3 regions of the Brevibacillus sp. IT-7CA2 genome follow, and region 2 is predicted to be linked to each of the others. Evidence: riboswitches for the same ligand, from Rfam matches in the RefSeq annotation. Region 2 holds a riboswitch; each other region holds the start of a gene.
What was found. A riboswitch is a leader RNA that binds a small molecule or an ion and turns the genes downstream of it on or off. The one in region 2 is predicted to bind cobalamin.

Region 1: another riboswitch for cobalamin. It lies ahead of ACM6JA_RS10135 (ABC transporter substrate-binding protein); the one in region 2 lies ahead of ACM6JA_RS04150 (ABC transporter substrate-binding protein).
Region 3: another riboswitch for cobalamin. It lies ahead of cobO (cob(I)yrinic acid a,c-diamide adenosyltransferase); the one in region 2 lies ahead of ACM6JA_RS04150 (ABC transporter substrate-binding protein).

Annotation. Positions count from the first base shown of each region.
Region 1 is NZ_CATKQT010000011.1:739,015-743,829, reverse strand. Features, by position in the region: gene ACM6JA_RS10150 (MerR family transcriptional regulator) at 1-22, shown strand, start outside; gene ACM6JA_RS10145 (pyridoxamine 5'-phosphate oxidase family protein) at 70-654, opposite strand; gene ACM6JA_RS10140 (MBL fold metallo-hydrolase) at 823-1,767, shown strand; cobalamin riboswitch at 1,919-2,069, shown strand; gene ACM6JA_RS10135 (ABC transporter substrate-binding protein) at 2,226-3,221, shown strand; gene ACM6JA_RS10130 (FecCD family ABC transporter permease) at 3,223-4,260, shown strand; gene ACM6JA_RS10125 (heme ABC transporter ATP-binding protein) at 4,269-4,815, shown strand, end outside.
Region 2 is NZ_CATKQT010000006.1:76,153-80,967, forward strand. Features, by position in the region: gene ACM6JA_RS04140 (heme ABC transporter ATP-binding protein) at 1-73, opposite strand, end outside; gene ACM6JA_RS04145 (FecCD family ABC transporter permease) at 70-1,083, opposite strand; gene ACM6JA_RS04150 (ABC transporter substrate-binding protein) at 1,153-2,142, opposite strand; cobalamin riboswitch at 2,340-2,540, opposite strand; gene ACM6JA_RS04155 (M24 family metallopeptidase) at 2,557-3,648, opposite strand; gene ACM6JA_RS04160 (alpha/beta fold hydrolase) at 3,773-4,543, shown strand; gene ACM6JA_RS04165 (ABC transporter permease) at 4,602-4,815, opposite strand, start outside.
Region 3 is NZ_CATKQT010000033.1:202,796-207,610, reverse strand. Features, by position in the region: gene cobU (bifunctional adenosylcobinamide kinase/adenosylcobinamide-phosphate guanylyltransferase) at 1-444, opposite strand, end outside; gene cobD (threonine-phosphate decarboxylase CobD) at 441-1,556, opposite strand; gene cobO (cob(I)yrinic acid a,c-diamide adenosyltransferase) at 1,553-2,101, opposite strand; gene ACM6JA_RS17625 (hypothetical protein) at 2,112-2,309, opposite strand; cobalamin riboswitch at 2,266-2,482, opposite strand; gene ACM6JA_RS17620 (M15 family metallopeptidase) at 2,666-3,358, shown strand; gene ACM6JA_RS17615 (TerD family protein) at 3,430-4,815, opposite strand, start outside.

The DNA.
Region 1 (4,815 bases), on a different contig from region 2:
GGTCATTTATACGAGTAAGTAAAGAGATTTCAAAAAAAGAAGCTGCGAGCAGGGCAGCTTCTTTGTGTTTTACTTTTCGTTATCCCCTCCTACTGTGGGAAAAAGCTTTTGTCCCAATGGGGTTGGCAATCCATCCATGCTTACTACGTTGTTTTCCTTTTGATAATCAAGCAGTTCTTGTTCGTCTTTAGCCAAGGTCCATTTTTGAAGGGTGTCGCGTTCTTTTGAAAAGGAATAGAAGGGGATAGCCCAGCCGCAAGAGGTCTTTACTTCCTGTATGTTGACGGTAATGATTTGACGAGCGCCAGGGAGAAGCGGGAAGTCTTTTACGAGCTCATCCCACCGAGGCGTATCTGGGAGAATAACCGTCCCTTTGCCGAATAGGCGCATGATGAGAGGGGGGCCTTCAAACGCACAGAACATAAGAGTTATCCTGCCATTTTCCTGGAGATGAGCGCTGGTTTCGTTTCCACTTCCAGTCAGGTCCAAATAGGCGACCTCGGTAGGCGATAATATGCGAAAAGAATCGTACCCTTTCGGTGAAAGATTCACGTGACCATCTGTGTCCATAGGAGCAGAGGCAACAAAAAACATCTGTTGCTTCTTGATGAACGCCTCATGCTCAGGTCGTAATTCAGAAAAAAGCTTCCCCATTTTCGCACTCCTCCAGATAATGGAATTGTTTTTGCTGCCCTCATATTATCATGAAAATATGAAGATTTTGTGTTATGCATTCCCAATCCGTCCCAAATAGATGGTAAAGTGTAAATATTCACGCATCACAATAACTACACGAGACTTTTGAAAAGGAGGAGTATTTACATGCAAGCAACAGAGCCAATTTATTTAGGGAAACGCATCCATTTAATAGACGGTTTCGATATGGGCTGGGCAGAACGTACAGGGACGTATGTGATCGCGGAAGAGGAGCTCACATTGGTAGAAACAGGGCCAAGCCCCTCCGTCCCATACATCAAGGCCGGTCTCGCCAAGCTCGGTTATACACCGGAACAAGTAAAATACATCATCGTGACGCACATACACTTGGATCATGCAGGAGGAGTAGGACTGTTTCTGAAGGATTGTCCGAACGCAAAGGTCGTCGTCCACCCGAAAGGTGCACGTCATCTCGTAGATCCGAGCCGACTGATCGCAGGGGCGAGAGCGGTGTATCATGATGATTTTGATCGATTGTTTGATCCGATTGAGGCGGTTCTCGAGGAGCGGATTTTGATTCGCGGGGACGGGGATACACTAAAGATCGGAGAGAATTGCGTGTTGGAGTTTCTGGATTCGCCAGGGCATGCCAATCATCACTTCAGCATCTACGATCCAGTAAGCCGTGGCATGTTCACAGGTGATACCGCAGGTGTACTCTATCCACAGCTTAAAAAGGATGGCATACACCTCGTGCTTCCATCTACTTCGCCGAATCAGTTTGACCCGGATGCCATGTTAGCGTCTCTAAGCCGTTTTGAAGCGCGGAAGCTAAGTCGCATTTACTTTGGTCATTTTGGGATGTCAGAGCAGGTAGACGACGTGTACCGCCAAATACGTGAGTGGCTCCCCGTGTTTGTGGCGGAAGGAGAATCAACGATTGCTGCCGGGCAAACCTATGACGAACTGTCTCGTAAGTTATTTGAACGAGTCTCGGATCATCTACAGTCACAAGGCATCAGTGGTGACCACGAAGTTTTCGAGGTACTCAAGCTCGATTTACAAGTATGCTCCATGGGCATTCTAGATTGTTTGCACAAACGAGGGTAATAGCCTGCCAAAAGCTTTACATTTGCCTGAACCTTTTGTTCAGGCGTTTTTCATTTTTAGGAGGCAAGAAAGTATTGGCTTATGTGTTTGTCATTCTTTTTTCATCCAAGGAATGCTATGATGTAGGGTGAGTCATGGACTGTGACAATTTCAAACGTAACAACAAATAGGTGCCTCGTCTTTTTAACAAAAAGATCGGGTGAAAAGGGAAGTCGGTGAAAATCCGACGCGGTCCCGCCACTGTAAATCGGCTCGTTCCTCAGCCGTAAGCCAGGAGACCTGCCTGTTTGTTTTAGTGCCTGTTGCCTTCGCGGAAAGGATCGGCCTATTTCAGGAAACAGACCGTCCTGTCTGTTTGCCCCTGAGGTGCCGACCCTTTGATTTCCGAATGGAAGCAAGGGTCGATTTTTTTATTGGAAGGTACAGTCAATCAGACATGCAGAAAGGAAGTTCTACATATGAAACGTTCATTGCAATTTATGATCCCACTACTAGTTGCGGCGAGCCTCGCAGGTTGTGCCGGTAACGATAACGGCCAACCAGCACCAGGTGGACAAACAAGCGCACCGCAGACAGCACCGCAAGAGAATGCGGCCGAGCAGCCTGCAAAACAAACAACGTATCCGTTGACAGTTACGGATGCGACAGGAAAAGAAGTAACCTTTGCAAAAGCTCCTGAGCGAATCGTCTCGACATCACCTGCCGAGACAGAAATTTTGTTCGCATTAGGCTTGGAAGATCGGATTGTAGCTGTCTCAGACTATGATGATTATCCAGATGCTGCGAAGGCAAAGCCGAAAATTGGCGGAGTCGTCAAACCAAATGAAGAAGCGATTCTCGCTCAAACGCCGGATATGGTCGTTGGTGGGATTTCGATGGAAAAGCCAGTGGCTGACAAGCTCAAATCTCTCGGAATGCCAGTCTATATTACCCATCCGACAAAGATGGACGACATCCTAAACAATGTTTTGGCGATGGGCGTTATCACCAACACACAGGAGCAAGCTGAAAAAGTCGTCGCGCAAATGAAGAAGGATATCGCGTACGTTCAAGAAGCAGTGAAAAATGTAAAACCGGAAGAGAAGAAAAAGGTATACCTGGAATTTTCCCCAGGCTGGACAGTCGGAAAAGGCGAATTCATGGACGAACTCATCACACTGGCTGGGGCGACAAACATTGCCTCCGACACCGAAGGATGGAATCCGATCAGTGAAGAAAAGATTTTGCAAAACGACCCAGACGTCATTTTGTATGCGAGCGGAATTACCGATGAAAAGACAGGCGTCAAACTGGAGGATATGATCGCCAAGCGTAATGGCTGGGATAAAATGAAGGCGATTCGTGAAAAACAAATCTTTGGCATGGACCAAAATATTTTGTCCCGTCCTGGTCCGCGTATTACACAAGGCTTGATCGAAGTAGCCAAGGCGATTTACCCTGATTTGGTGAAATAAAATGAAGAAACGATTGTTCATATGGGGAGGAGTCAGCTGTCTCGTCCTTTTGGCATCAATAGTCATCAGCATCTCGATGGGAGCGGCACACCTCCCCATTTCGCAAGTATGGCTCATCCTGCTCCATCAAATCCCTGGCTTGTCTGAGTGGATCACCGTAACGTGGCCGGAGTCATCTGAGCAAATTGTCATGAAGGTTCGTTTTCCACGCGTTGTATTGGCTGTCTTGATTGGGGCCTGCTTGTCACTTGCAGGAGCGGGCTTTCAGGGAGTTTTGCGCAATCCGCTCGCCGATCCGTTTACGATGGGCGTGGCATCCGGTTCTGCTGTCGGAGCAGCTTTCTTGATCCTTTTTGGCTTGCAAATCAGCTTTTTGGGTGCATGGAGCACGCCTGTCGTCGCTTTTCTTACAGGACTGCTCAGTCTATGGATCGTCCTCGGACTCGCGAACACGCAAGGAAAGCTGCAAACGGAGAGCCTGATTTTGTCTGGGGTAGTGGTGCAGGCTTTTCTCGGCTCTCTCGTTTCATTTATGGTGTCGCTATCCGACCAGACGGTGAATGAGATCGTGTTCTGGCTTATGGGCAGCCTGTCATTTCGCGGCTGGGCCTTTACGTACGTCTTGATTCCTTACTTGGTCATCGGAGGCATGGTGCTCGTTAGCTATGCGCGTTCCCTAAACCTATTTGCGTTGGGGGAGCGGCAGGCTGCGCATCTCGGCGTCCATGTGGATCGAACGAAGCTGGTGGTTCTAGTCGTCTCGACTCTCCTGACTGCAGCGGCGGTTTCTATCGCGGGAATTATCGGGTTCGTTGGCCTGGTGGTACCGCATCTCGTCCGAATGCTGGTTGGTCCTGACCATCGTATTTTACTTCCGATGGCTGCGATCTGCGGTGGTATTTATGTGCTGTGGGCCGACACTCTTGCCAGAATGCTGCTGAGTCCAACGGAAATCCCGCTCGGTGTCGTGACAGCATTTCTGGGAGCACCGTTTTTCGCCTATTTATTGAAGCAAAATAAACGCTTTAGGAAGAGGTAACGTAAGTAATGATCAATGTGCGCAACTTACAAAAATCGTATCAAGATACGCCTGTTTTGCACGGCATCGATTTTTGCGTGGACAAGGGAGAATTTTTTGGCATCATCGGACCGAATGGAAGCGGTAAATCCACCTTGCTGAAAATGATTTCAGGTGTCATCAAGGCAGATGCAGGAGACATTTTGCTTCAAGAGAAAAAGCTTCATTCATATCCACGCAAAGAGCTTGCCAAAATACTGGCTGTTTTGGAGCAAGAGGGTCTGCCGCCAGTCGGTTTTCGTGTCCGAGAGGTGTTGGAGATGGGGCGCTTTCCTTACCAAAATTGGCTAGGGGAAGAGAAGCAGGATGTCGCATCGCTCATTGATGAAATCGTTCAGATGCTCGGTCTTGAACATTTGGAAGAGCGCACACTGGATCAGTTGAGTGGTGGAGAAAAGCAGCGCGTAGCTTTAGGGAAGGCATTAATCCAAAGACCTCAGGTGCTGTTGCTCGATGAACCCACGACTTACCTCGATATCGGGTACCAGATTCAACTCATGGACATCGTGAGAAAAT
Region 2 (4,815 bases):
CCTCTAGACTGACGTTTCGAAGGATTCCCTTTTTTTCCAGCTCGACCGATATATTCTCAACCAACAAATTCATCGTCCGCTACCTCCAAAGGAATAAGAACTCCGCAACATCAACCAGATAAAGAATGGACCTCCACACAGCGCTGTCAAAATACCAATCGGCAGCTCTTCCGGTGCAAATGCGAGCCTGGCGACTACATCAACCCAGATGAGAAATATCGCGCCAAATAAAGCGCTGACAGGAAGAACACGTCTGTGATCTGATCCGACCATCACACGGACGATGTGGGGCATCATTAATCCAACAAAACCGATTGATCCCGCGATGGACACGATCACCCCCGTGAGAAGTGCGGTGATCACGAGGAGAAGCTTGCGGAATTGTACCGTATTAACCCCCAATGTCCCAGCTGACTCCTCGCCCATCAGCATCGCATTGAGCGAGCGGTATTGGGCCATTAAAATGATGAGACAGATGACGACAATCAATGTAGGGATCGTCAGGTACTCCCATTTCCCGCCTGCCAAACTACCACTTAACCAAAACAGGACCGTCCCAATTCCATGCTCATTCGGCGCTGAAAAAACAAGGAGACTGGTAATGGCCGACAAGATCGCAGATATCGCAATTCCAGCCATAAGCAGGCGTACCGTCGAGTTTTGTCCTCCAATACGGGATAGCGTAAAAATAAGAATGATTGACACAAGGGAGCCTGTAAAAGCGCCAAAAGATAGCGCATACTGCCCATACATGCTGAATGCTCCGAATATAATCACCGAGGTAGCTCCAACCGAAGCACCTGAAGATACTCCTAACACATACGGGTCAGCCAGGGAGTTGCGAACCAACGACTGGATCGCTACTCCCACGACAGACAGACCTGCGCCGACGATCGCCCCCAAAAGTACACGCGGAAAGCGAATATCCCAAATAATCGTTTGCTCCCCTTTGGACCAATCCGCCTCAATCCACTGGGTCAACATCGGAATTTTTGATAAGGCGATTTTCCATACCGTTGTCGGCTTAATCTCCACTGATCCCAAGGTAACTGCGAACGTAATGGAGAGGAAGAGTCCGACCAGTAGAGTAATGATGATATAAGGTAACTTGATCTGTTGCAGTGCTATTCCCTCCCTTAAAAGGGGCGTACTCTATTTGAATTTATCCGGGTAGAGTCCTTCCGCCAAAATTTTCAGCGCAATCGGTGCTCGAACGCCTTCAGAAGCCGCAGACAATGGCAATACCATTAGTCGTTGATTTTTAATCGCCGGGATATCCGCCAGTTCTTTTTTGGACAAAAGGAAATTACGTTTTTGCTCAACGGTTCTATCACCGTAGTCTACGATAATAATCACGTCTGGATTGCGACTCACTACTTGTTCCCAACTAACCTCTGCCCAACCCTTTTGAATGTCATCAAAAATGTTCTTACCGCCAGCAGTCTTGATTAAGGACGTCATGTAGTTGTTAGCTGCTGTGAATGGTTTATCTTCCCCGTTGTCGTACACGAACACGTTAAGTGGCTCGTCCACCTTGCCAATTTTACTAAGCGTTTGGTCCATTTCACTCTTCATTTTATTGATCAAATCATTGGCTTTGTCTTCCACACGGAAAATGCGTCCAATATTCGTAATGTCTGCAAACACATCGTCGATTGTCGGGCCAGGCATGCTAGATGACGCTTGCAGGTAAGATTTGATGCCGAGCTTTTCCAAATCCTGCATCGATCCTACACCTTTTTCTCCGAATCCACTTTTCCATCCGGCGTACACGAAGTCTGGGTTCGCTGCCATCAACACTTCTTTGGTTGGATACTTATCAGACAGTACCGGAATCTTGTCGTAATCTGCTTTTAACTCTGGAAGGATTTCATCGTCTAGGTAAGCGGTTCCGACCATTTTATCAGCAAGGCCCAATGTCAGCATGATTTCGGTGACGTGCTGGTTCAATGTCACGGCACGCTCAGGTGCTGTTGGATAAGTCATTTCGATACCATTATTGGTTAGTGTTACTGGCTTGCCTTCTGCTGCTGGAGCAGCTGTTTGTTCTGTTTTGGCTGGAGCTTGTGTTGTCGTAGTGGAGCCGCATGCCGAAACCAAAAGCATGGCAGCTGTCATGATACCGAAAGCTAGTCCTTTCATTACTGTATGTGATTTGTTTGCCTTAAACACCTGAAATCCCCTTTTCTGTATGTATATGATGGGTTGAACGAAATCCTCCACAAAAAAAGCACCCCCATTTCAATCGGGAGGTGCATGACAAACGTAGATGTAGCTATAAGCAGGCACAAAGTGCCCTTTCATAGACTGCTTCCACATCTGCCCCATCCTCGTGGGTCGATTGTAAATGATCGCATGGCAGGTCTCCTGGCTTACGGATCAACACACCCAGCTACCTTCCCATTTTTCGTCTCGCAAAAAACAGTGGCTATACGCTAGGCGCTCCTCGTTACAGTGGCGGGACCGCGCCGGTTTCTCACCGGACTTCCCTTTTAAGCTGACGGCATATGCCATCCAGCACCATTCGATACGTATTCAATTTTTATGATTTATTCATTAGTTGATAGAAGTCAGTTTTTTCGGGAACTGCGTGAGAATTTCAACGCCCGTTTCCGTAACCAATACATCGTCTTCAATCCGCACTCCGCCTACACCTGGCAGATAGATGCCTGGCTCGATCGTAAAGACCATCCCTGGACGAAGCACTTCTTGGTTCTGACTGTGAACAGACGGATATTCATGTACATCCATCCCAAGTCCATGCCCCAGACGGTGCATGAAGTATTCTCCGTAGCCTTTTGCAGTGATGACATCGCGAGCGGTTTTATCCAAATGCGCAAAGGTCACACCCGGACGAATCTCAGCAATTGCCGCTTCGTTGGCAGCCAATACCGTCTCGTAAATTTCTTGTAGCTGGGCACTGATCTCGCCTACAGCAAAGGTACGGGTAATATCGGATACATATCCGTTCGCTGCTACCCCGATATCAAACAAAAGCAAGTCGCCTTCTTGAACCTGGCGCGTTCCTGGTTTCCCGTGTGGCAGTGCTGACTTCTCCCCTGCCAATACCATGGATGTAAAGGATGGACCTTCCGCACCCAAGCGCTTCATCTGGAATTCCAGCTCAGCGACGATTTCCGTCTCGGTTATGCCTGTCTTGACTTTTTTCAGGGTCTCCCGCAAGGAATCCTCGACCAACTGAACAGCATGCTTCAGACGATCCACTTCATCCGCGGATTTGATCAAACGCATTTCACGCAGTGGCTCTTCCACGTCCACATAGCTCGACGCCAGAACAACTTGTCCAAGTGCTTCATAGCGCTCGACAGTCATATGACTTTTCTCAATACCGAGCTTCGTCAAGTTCGCTGGCAATACTTGCTTGAGGATTTCATACGGGTTTTGGATATCCGTATGTGTATGGATATCTTGAACGAACGAAGCCTCTGCCGCTGCCTCACGATCAAGAGCAGGTACAATTAAAGAAGGTTTTCCCTCAGCAGGAATAACGAGACCCATAAAACGTTCATGCGGGTCTGTAAAAAATCCGGTCAAATAGTAGACGTGCTTGGGAGAGGTAATCAACACCGCGTTCAGCTCTTGCTCTGTCAAAAACGTGTGGAGCTTCGAAATGCGCTCTTGAAACAACTTCTTCACCCTGCTTTCACCAATTATTCTATTGCGAGAATACCACTTCCCCATCAAAAAAAGAAGACTTCAATTGAAAAATCTACTTCGTATCGGACAACCTAAGGGTGGGGTGAAAACGAAAATGGAACAAATACTCGTTCATCAGGATGGCAAGCAGTTTGCTTTTCACATATCGGGAAAAGGCAAGCCGTTATTGTGTATCCATGCGCCATGCATCGGCTCTCTCAATTTTGTTTATCAGCAAACACTCGCAGATACATATCAGCTCATTGTCCCTGATTTGCCCGGACACGGCGACAGTTCACCGATGGAGAAGCCCTTTTCCATTGGGGAGCTGGCAGAACAGCTCCATAAGCTGATCCCGTCACTCGGCATTGAACGTCCCTTTATTTTGGGGTACTCCCAAGGTGCTTCTATCGCCCTTGAATACTGTCTTCGCTATCCTGATCATGCACAAGGCGGTATACTCGTGAGCGGTTTTTCCGAAGTGAATGACCTGTATTTACATGGACGATTTTGGATGGGGCAGGCGTTGTCGATGCTTTACGGAGTTCCTCTTCTTGCCCGTTCGATTGCTTCCTCACATGTCAATGACCCAGAAATGCGTGAAAAATGGACGGCGCACGCCTCCAAAACAGATCCTACTAGCCTGAAATACCTTTACGCTGCCGGACATCGTTATCGATGTACGGAACGTCTGGGCAACATCCAGCTTCCGATTTTACTTGCCTATGGCGAACAAGATCAACGGATGCACCATTATGCGCAGATGCTTACCATGAAATTGCCAAAAGCAAAACTCGAGATGATCCCTAACGTGAAGCATCAGGTCATCACGAAAGCTGCTCCTGCTTTCAATCAGTTGTGCCGCACCTTCATAGAAGAAGGGTAAAACAAGAAAAGACAGAAGGCCGGGCACCTTCACCCCCTTCTGTCTTTTTGCGATTGGACTAGCTCTTCATCCGCGGGTCTAGTGCATCGCGCAAGCCGTCCCCGATTAAGTTAAAGCCGAGAACTGTCAGCATGATAGAGAGCCCTGGAAAAATAACAGTCCATGGTGCTTTCTGAATGTACTGACGTGAATCAGCAAGCATTTTTCCCCATTCCGGTTCTGGCGCTTGTGCTCCCAGTCCGAGAAAGCCAAGTGCAGCTGCTTCGATAATC
Region 3 (4,815 bases), on a different contig from region 2:
GAACCATCTGCCCAAACGACTCAAGGCTACACCGCCCAATCCGACCTCGCTTGTAACAGCAATGACTCTTTGCGGGGAATTCTGAACGAGGAACAGCCATGCCTCTGCCTCCTGCAACAGGGCTTGCGTGTGTGAAGGACTTCTCCATTCCGACTCATCCACGCTCATCAACCGATTACTCACCCAGGTGGACAGACAATCGATCAACACCACATCATACTGCTCACTAAATGCTTGGTAATCGGTTAAGCGCTCTCCTACCTCCACACAGCCCCATTCCAACGGACGACGTGCCTGATGCAGCTCGATTCTCTGCTTCATTTCATCATCCCAGGCCTTGCCTGTCGCCACGTACAGGACTCGACTGCTCAACGTCATCGCAAGCTCTTCCGCGTAGCGGCTTTTTCCTGAACGGACACCGCCTGTTACCAGCACCAAGCTCATCGCTGTTCACTTCCTTCCGCATGGACCTCGCGAAGCGCTGCCAGAAGTCGTTCATTTTCCTCTCGTCCACGCACTGCGATTCTCACATCATGTGCCGTCAAACCGGGATACATCGCACAGTTGCGGATCAGAACGCCTTTTTTGCCGAGCCGTGCCTGCAATTGTTCAGCTGGCAATCCTTCTGGCGATCGCAGCAACAAAAAGTTTGCCTCCCCCGGCCATACCTGCCAGCCCAACTCACTACGGATGCAATCAGTCAAATACGCACGTTCTGCTTTTATGAGCCTGCGCGTCTGTTCCTCGTATGCCTGCTCCTGCAAGCACAGTTCTCCAGCTAAAAGGGCTAGTGCATTCACGCTCCAGCTCACTTGCTTCTGGCGCATCTTCGCAATGACATCTGGATGCGCAATCGCATAACCCAGGCGCAATCCCGGGATCGCGTACATTTTCGTCATCGAACGCATCAAAATCACACGGGGAAAGCGCTCCAGTTGCGTTGCCAATGTATACTGCCGCTCTTCCTCCACAAAATCGAGAAAAGCCTCATCCACGATGAGCCACGTATTGGTCTCTTTCGTCCATTCCGCCATTTGACGCAGCTCATCCGGTTGATACAGGATTCCGGTCGGATTGTTTGGCGACCCGACAAATACGAGATCAGACTGCGTAAAAAGAGTGTGCAGCTCTACAGGATCGGGCTTGTACCCGTTCGCCTCCTTCCCGAAGCAGCCAATGACATGGGCACCATACTGCTCGGAAAGTTGCGCGTATTCCGAAAAGCAAGGATATACCACACCAACCGTTTGCGGCGAAAGACCGAGAATGGCCAATGCCATTGCCTCTGCTGCACCATTGGCAGGCAGCAACCATTCCTCCGGCACTTGCAGCCGTTTTGCCAGTGCATGACGAAACACACGATGTCCAGGGTCTGGGTAATGCGCTACAGCAGCTAACGAAGCCAGCAGCATCTCACGAACGCTTGCTGGCATCCCCAGCGGATTAATATTGGCACTGTAATCCAGAAACTGCCCTGGCTCTCGACCAAAACGCTGCGCTGCGCTCAGCAAGTCTCCACCATGACCGTACGTTTCTATTACACCTGCGCTTGTCAAAACTCTACCCCCAGCACAGCTGGAATCCCTTCATCGTAGTAATGCTTGATTGGCTTCATCTCTGTCACCAAATCTGCGATGTCCAAAATCTCCTGCTTTGCTGCCCGTCCCGTAATCACGAGGTGGATATGATTTGGCCTGTTTTGAATCGCTTCCAAGACATCGGACAATGGCAACACATCGTCAATCGGGAAGCGGTCAATCGCCAATGCATTATTCAGCTCATCCAGAATGACGACATCGTACGCTCCGGAAGAGAGCTTTTCGCTCGCAAACGCCCAAGCTTCTTTCAATGCCTGACGATGCTCCTCCGGTGTCTTCGTCCATGTGAAGCCAACGCCCTTTTGCACAATTTCAATGCCCAATTTATCGAAAACAATCTTTTCTCCGTAAGTACGCTCCGGCGACTTGATGAATTGAACCATCAGCACCTTTTTTCCGCGCCCTGTCGCCCGCACAGCCAATCCGACTGCTGCCGTCGTTTTTCCTTTGCCGTCTCCTGTGTAAACGAGGGTCAAGCCCCTCTTCTTATCGTTTTTCTCCATCGTGACCACCTCAAAAAGTGACGTATTTAACTCCGCTGTTTCCTCCAAATACTTTCCGAAGCCAACAAAAAAAGCGCTCTGTTTCCCCCAGTACGTAAGGAAAAACAAAGCGCGGATAGCTGAAAGCAACAATCCTCACCTCTTCCTTTGACCCGAAGGAAATCAGTGTAAACATAAAAACAGGCAGGTCTCCTGGCTCGAGGATCATCGCTCTTCTTCTCCTTCCCGCTCCCGGATGGGCAGTGGATGGCATGGTGCCTTGAAGAACAGCTACTCTCTTACAGTGGCGGGACCGCGTTGGCTTTTCACCAAACTTCCCTTTTAACCTTGCTCCTGCGAATCGGTTTCGCAAAAACAAGGACCTGTTTCTCTTCCATATGTAAATGTCATTCGTTTCGTTGACAAGCACTTGCTTTAATAATAGCAAAAGCTACCGAGGATTCAAGCAAAAGCTGCCGATTCGTCGCAGGTGTCAATTGGCAGAAAATTCGAGATAATTATCATTTACTTACTTGACGTTTTTCGTTACCCTATTGGCAAAACAATCGAAAGTGGTGTGCAGTCATGCTATTTCCTCCGATTCCAAAAATACCAGACATGGTCCTCCCCAGCCCACTGCCGATCAATGAATGTGGCGAACCGATGATCCCACTCTCTTCCCTTTGTGAACAAATCACAGTCTATCCAGCCTACTACCACGAGGGCTATGCCGGAACACAGCCAGAAGCCTTTTTGCGAGAAGGGGCAGCACGCAAGCTCGCCACAGCAGTCGCGCAACTGCCTGTTGGCTACAAGCTCGTCGTGTTGGACGGCTGGCGCTCGTTCGAGGTACAGGCATCCTTGTATGAACGTTTCCGTGAAGCCTTGCTTTCACAAGGCTGGCAGGAAGGACCCGCGCTCACCGATGAATTGAGCAAATTCGTCGCTTATCCAACAACAGACCTCTCCAAGCCGTCCCCTCACCTATCCGGTGGCGCAGTCGATCTGACTATCGCAGGACCTGATGGCTGGTTGGAGATGGGGACAGCCTTCGATGATTTCAGTGTAAGGGCTGCAACTCGCCATTATGAAGAACTCGTACAGCCTACACAAAAAGACATCGAGATTCGAGACAATCGCCGACTGCTCTATCATTTGATGACCGCCGCCGGATTCGTCAACTATCCGAAAGAATGGTGGCATTTCGAGTATGGGACGCGCACCTGGGGACAAAAAACGCAGCAGGAGCCGATCTATGGCGGGGTTTTGTCGATGTAAGAAATAACGTCCATGAAAAAGACCGTCAGTGCATTCTGCCTGACGGTCTTGCTTATTCCTTTATGAAACAATCACTGCATAAAATCTGCCATGATGATCTCCGTATCAAACGGCGTAATTCCTTCCTCTAAGGAAAATACCGTATCTGCCTCCTCAGCTTGATCAGTCAGCGTCCCTCTCGCCTGTGCATGAAGCATGAACAACTCATGCAGGGTAGGCTTCACCAACGAGGTGATCGCTCTTCCCATCAGCTCCACCCCTCCGGCATTGGACTCCACATTGTTGGCAAACCGCGGATCGGAATTCAAGGCGATATCCGTCCAAATCACTTTTCTTTCCACGAGATCCAGAATGACCGGGATACAAATCCGCGTGTTTGCGGCGAGGTCAATCTTGTCCTGTACCGTCTGCGGCTCGAAAATTTCCCCTGTCTGTGGCGCCGAACGAATCATCCAGCCAGCGAAGCATTCAGGCAAATCGCAATATGGCTGACTCGTAAACGAATACAGGTTCATGACGACATATCGACCGCCATAGCGGATGACAGAATCCATGTCGATGTCGATGAATTCGCACGCGCCTTTGGGAGCCTCCACAATATCCCCGCTATGGCACGCTTGATACTTGTCGGAACGCAGATTGGTATAGGAAATATGCTCCATGTATTTCCAGTCTTCATTATAGAGCACGGCAGACAAATCGATATCGACTCTGCCTGTAGGGACATCGTTAACGATCCCTTCCCTCCACCACAGGAAAAAGCGAATCGTTCCTCCATCCGGGATCGATAGCCGGGAGCCACGTGCAATCGTGCGTAGTGCTTTGCTGGCGGATCGCATCGAAAACGGAACGAGATGCTCCTGCAGCCGCGGGTCGATATAGACGTTACCCAGCGACGGCAATTGGCCAAAACGGTTCAACAAGGATGTCCGGCAAATATCCGCTGCCTTCTGTCTGATGTCCTCTTGCAGCCCTGGCACTCGGTTTTCGATTGCCTGTACTTTCGCCACTTGCCCTTTCGGAAAAAAGGTCCGCCATTCCCCGTAGCTATCCCGTTTGTTGAAGTGATTCATGACTTGCAAAAGAACTGGAGTCGATACACCATCCGCAATTTTCTCGAAGGCAGAAAGGACTGGACTCCCCTGCTCCGTCAAACGCAATAAATGATCCAGACGACGGGCAAATTCCCCTGGACGCTGTTCAAGCAGCTTGATCGCCGTATTCACATCCGCACGGACCAGCGCCTGCTCTACTTGGCTATTGAACGTCTCGATCTTGTGATTGTTGCGCACAATATCGAATGCTTCTGCCGCTTTCGGATAGCGATCCTTATATTCAAACGGATGCAAGATTTCCCCGAGACGAATCCATCTGTTTTTGTAACGATTCATGTCTTCTACGATATTCGAGCCGGCTTCCAGCAGGCGGAGGAGCAGCCTCCTCTCCCCGCGTTTGAA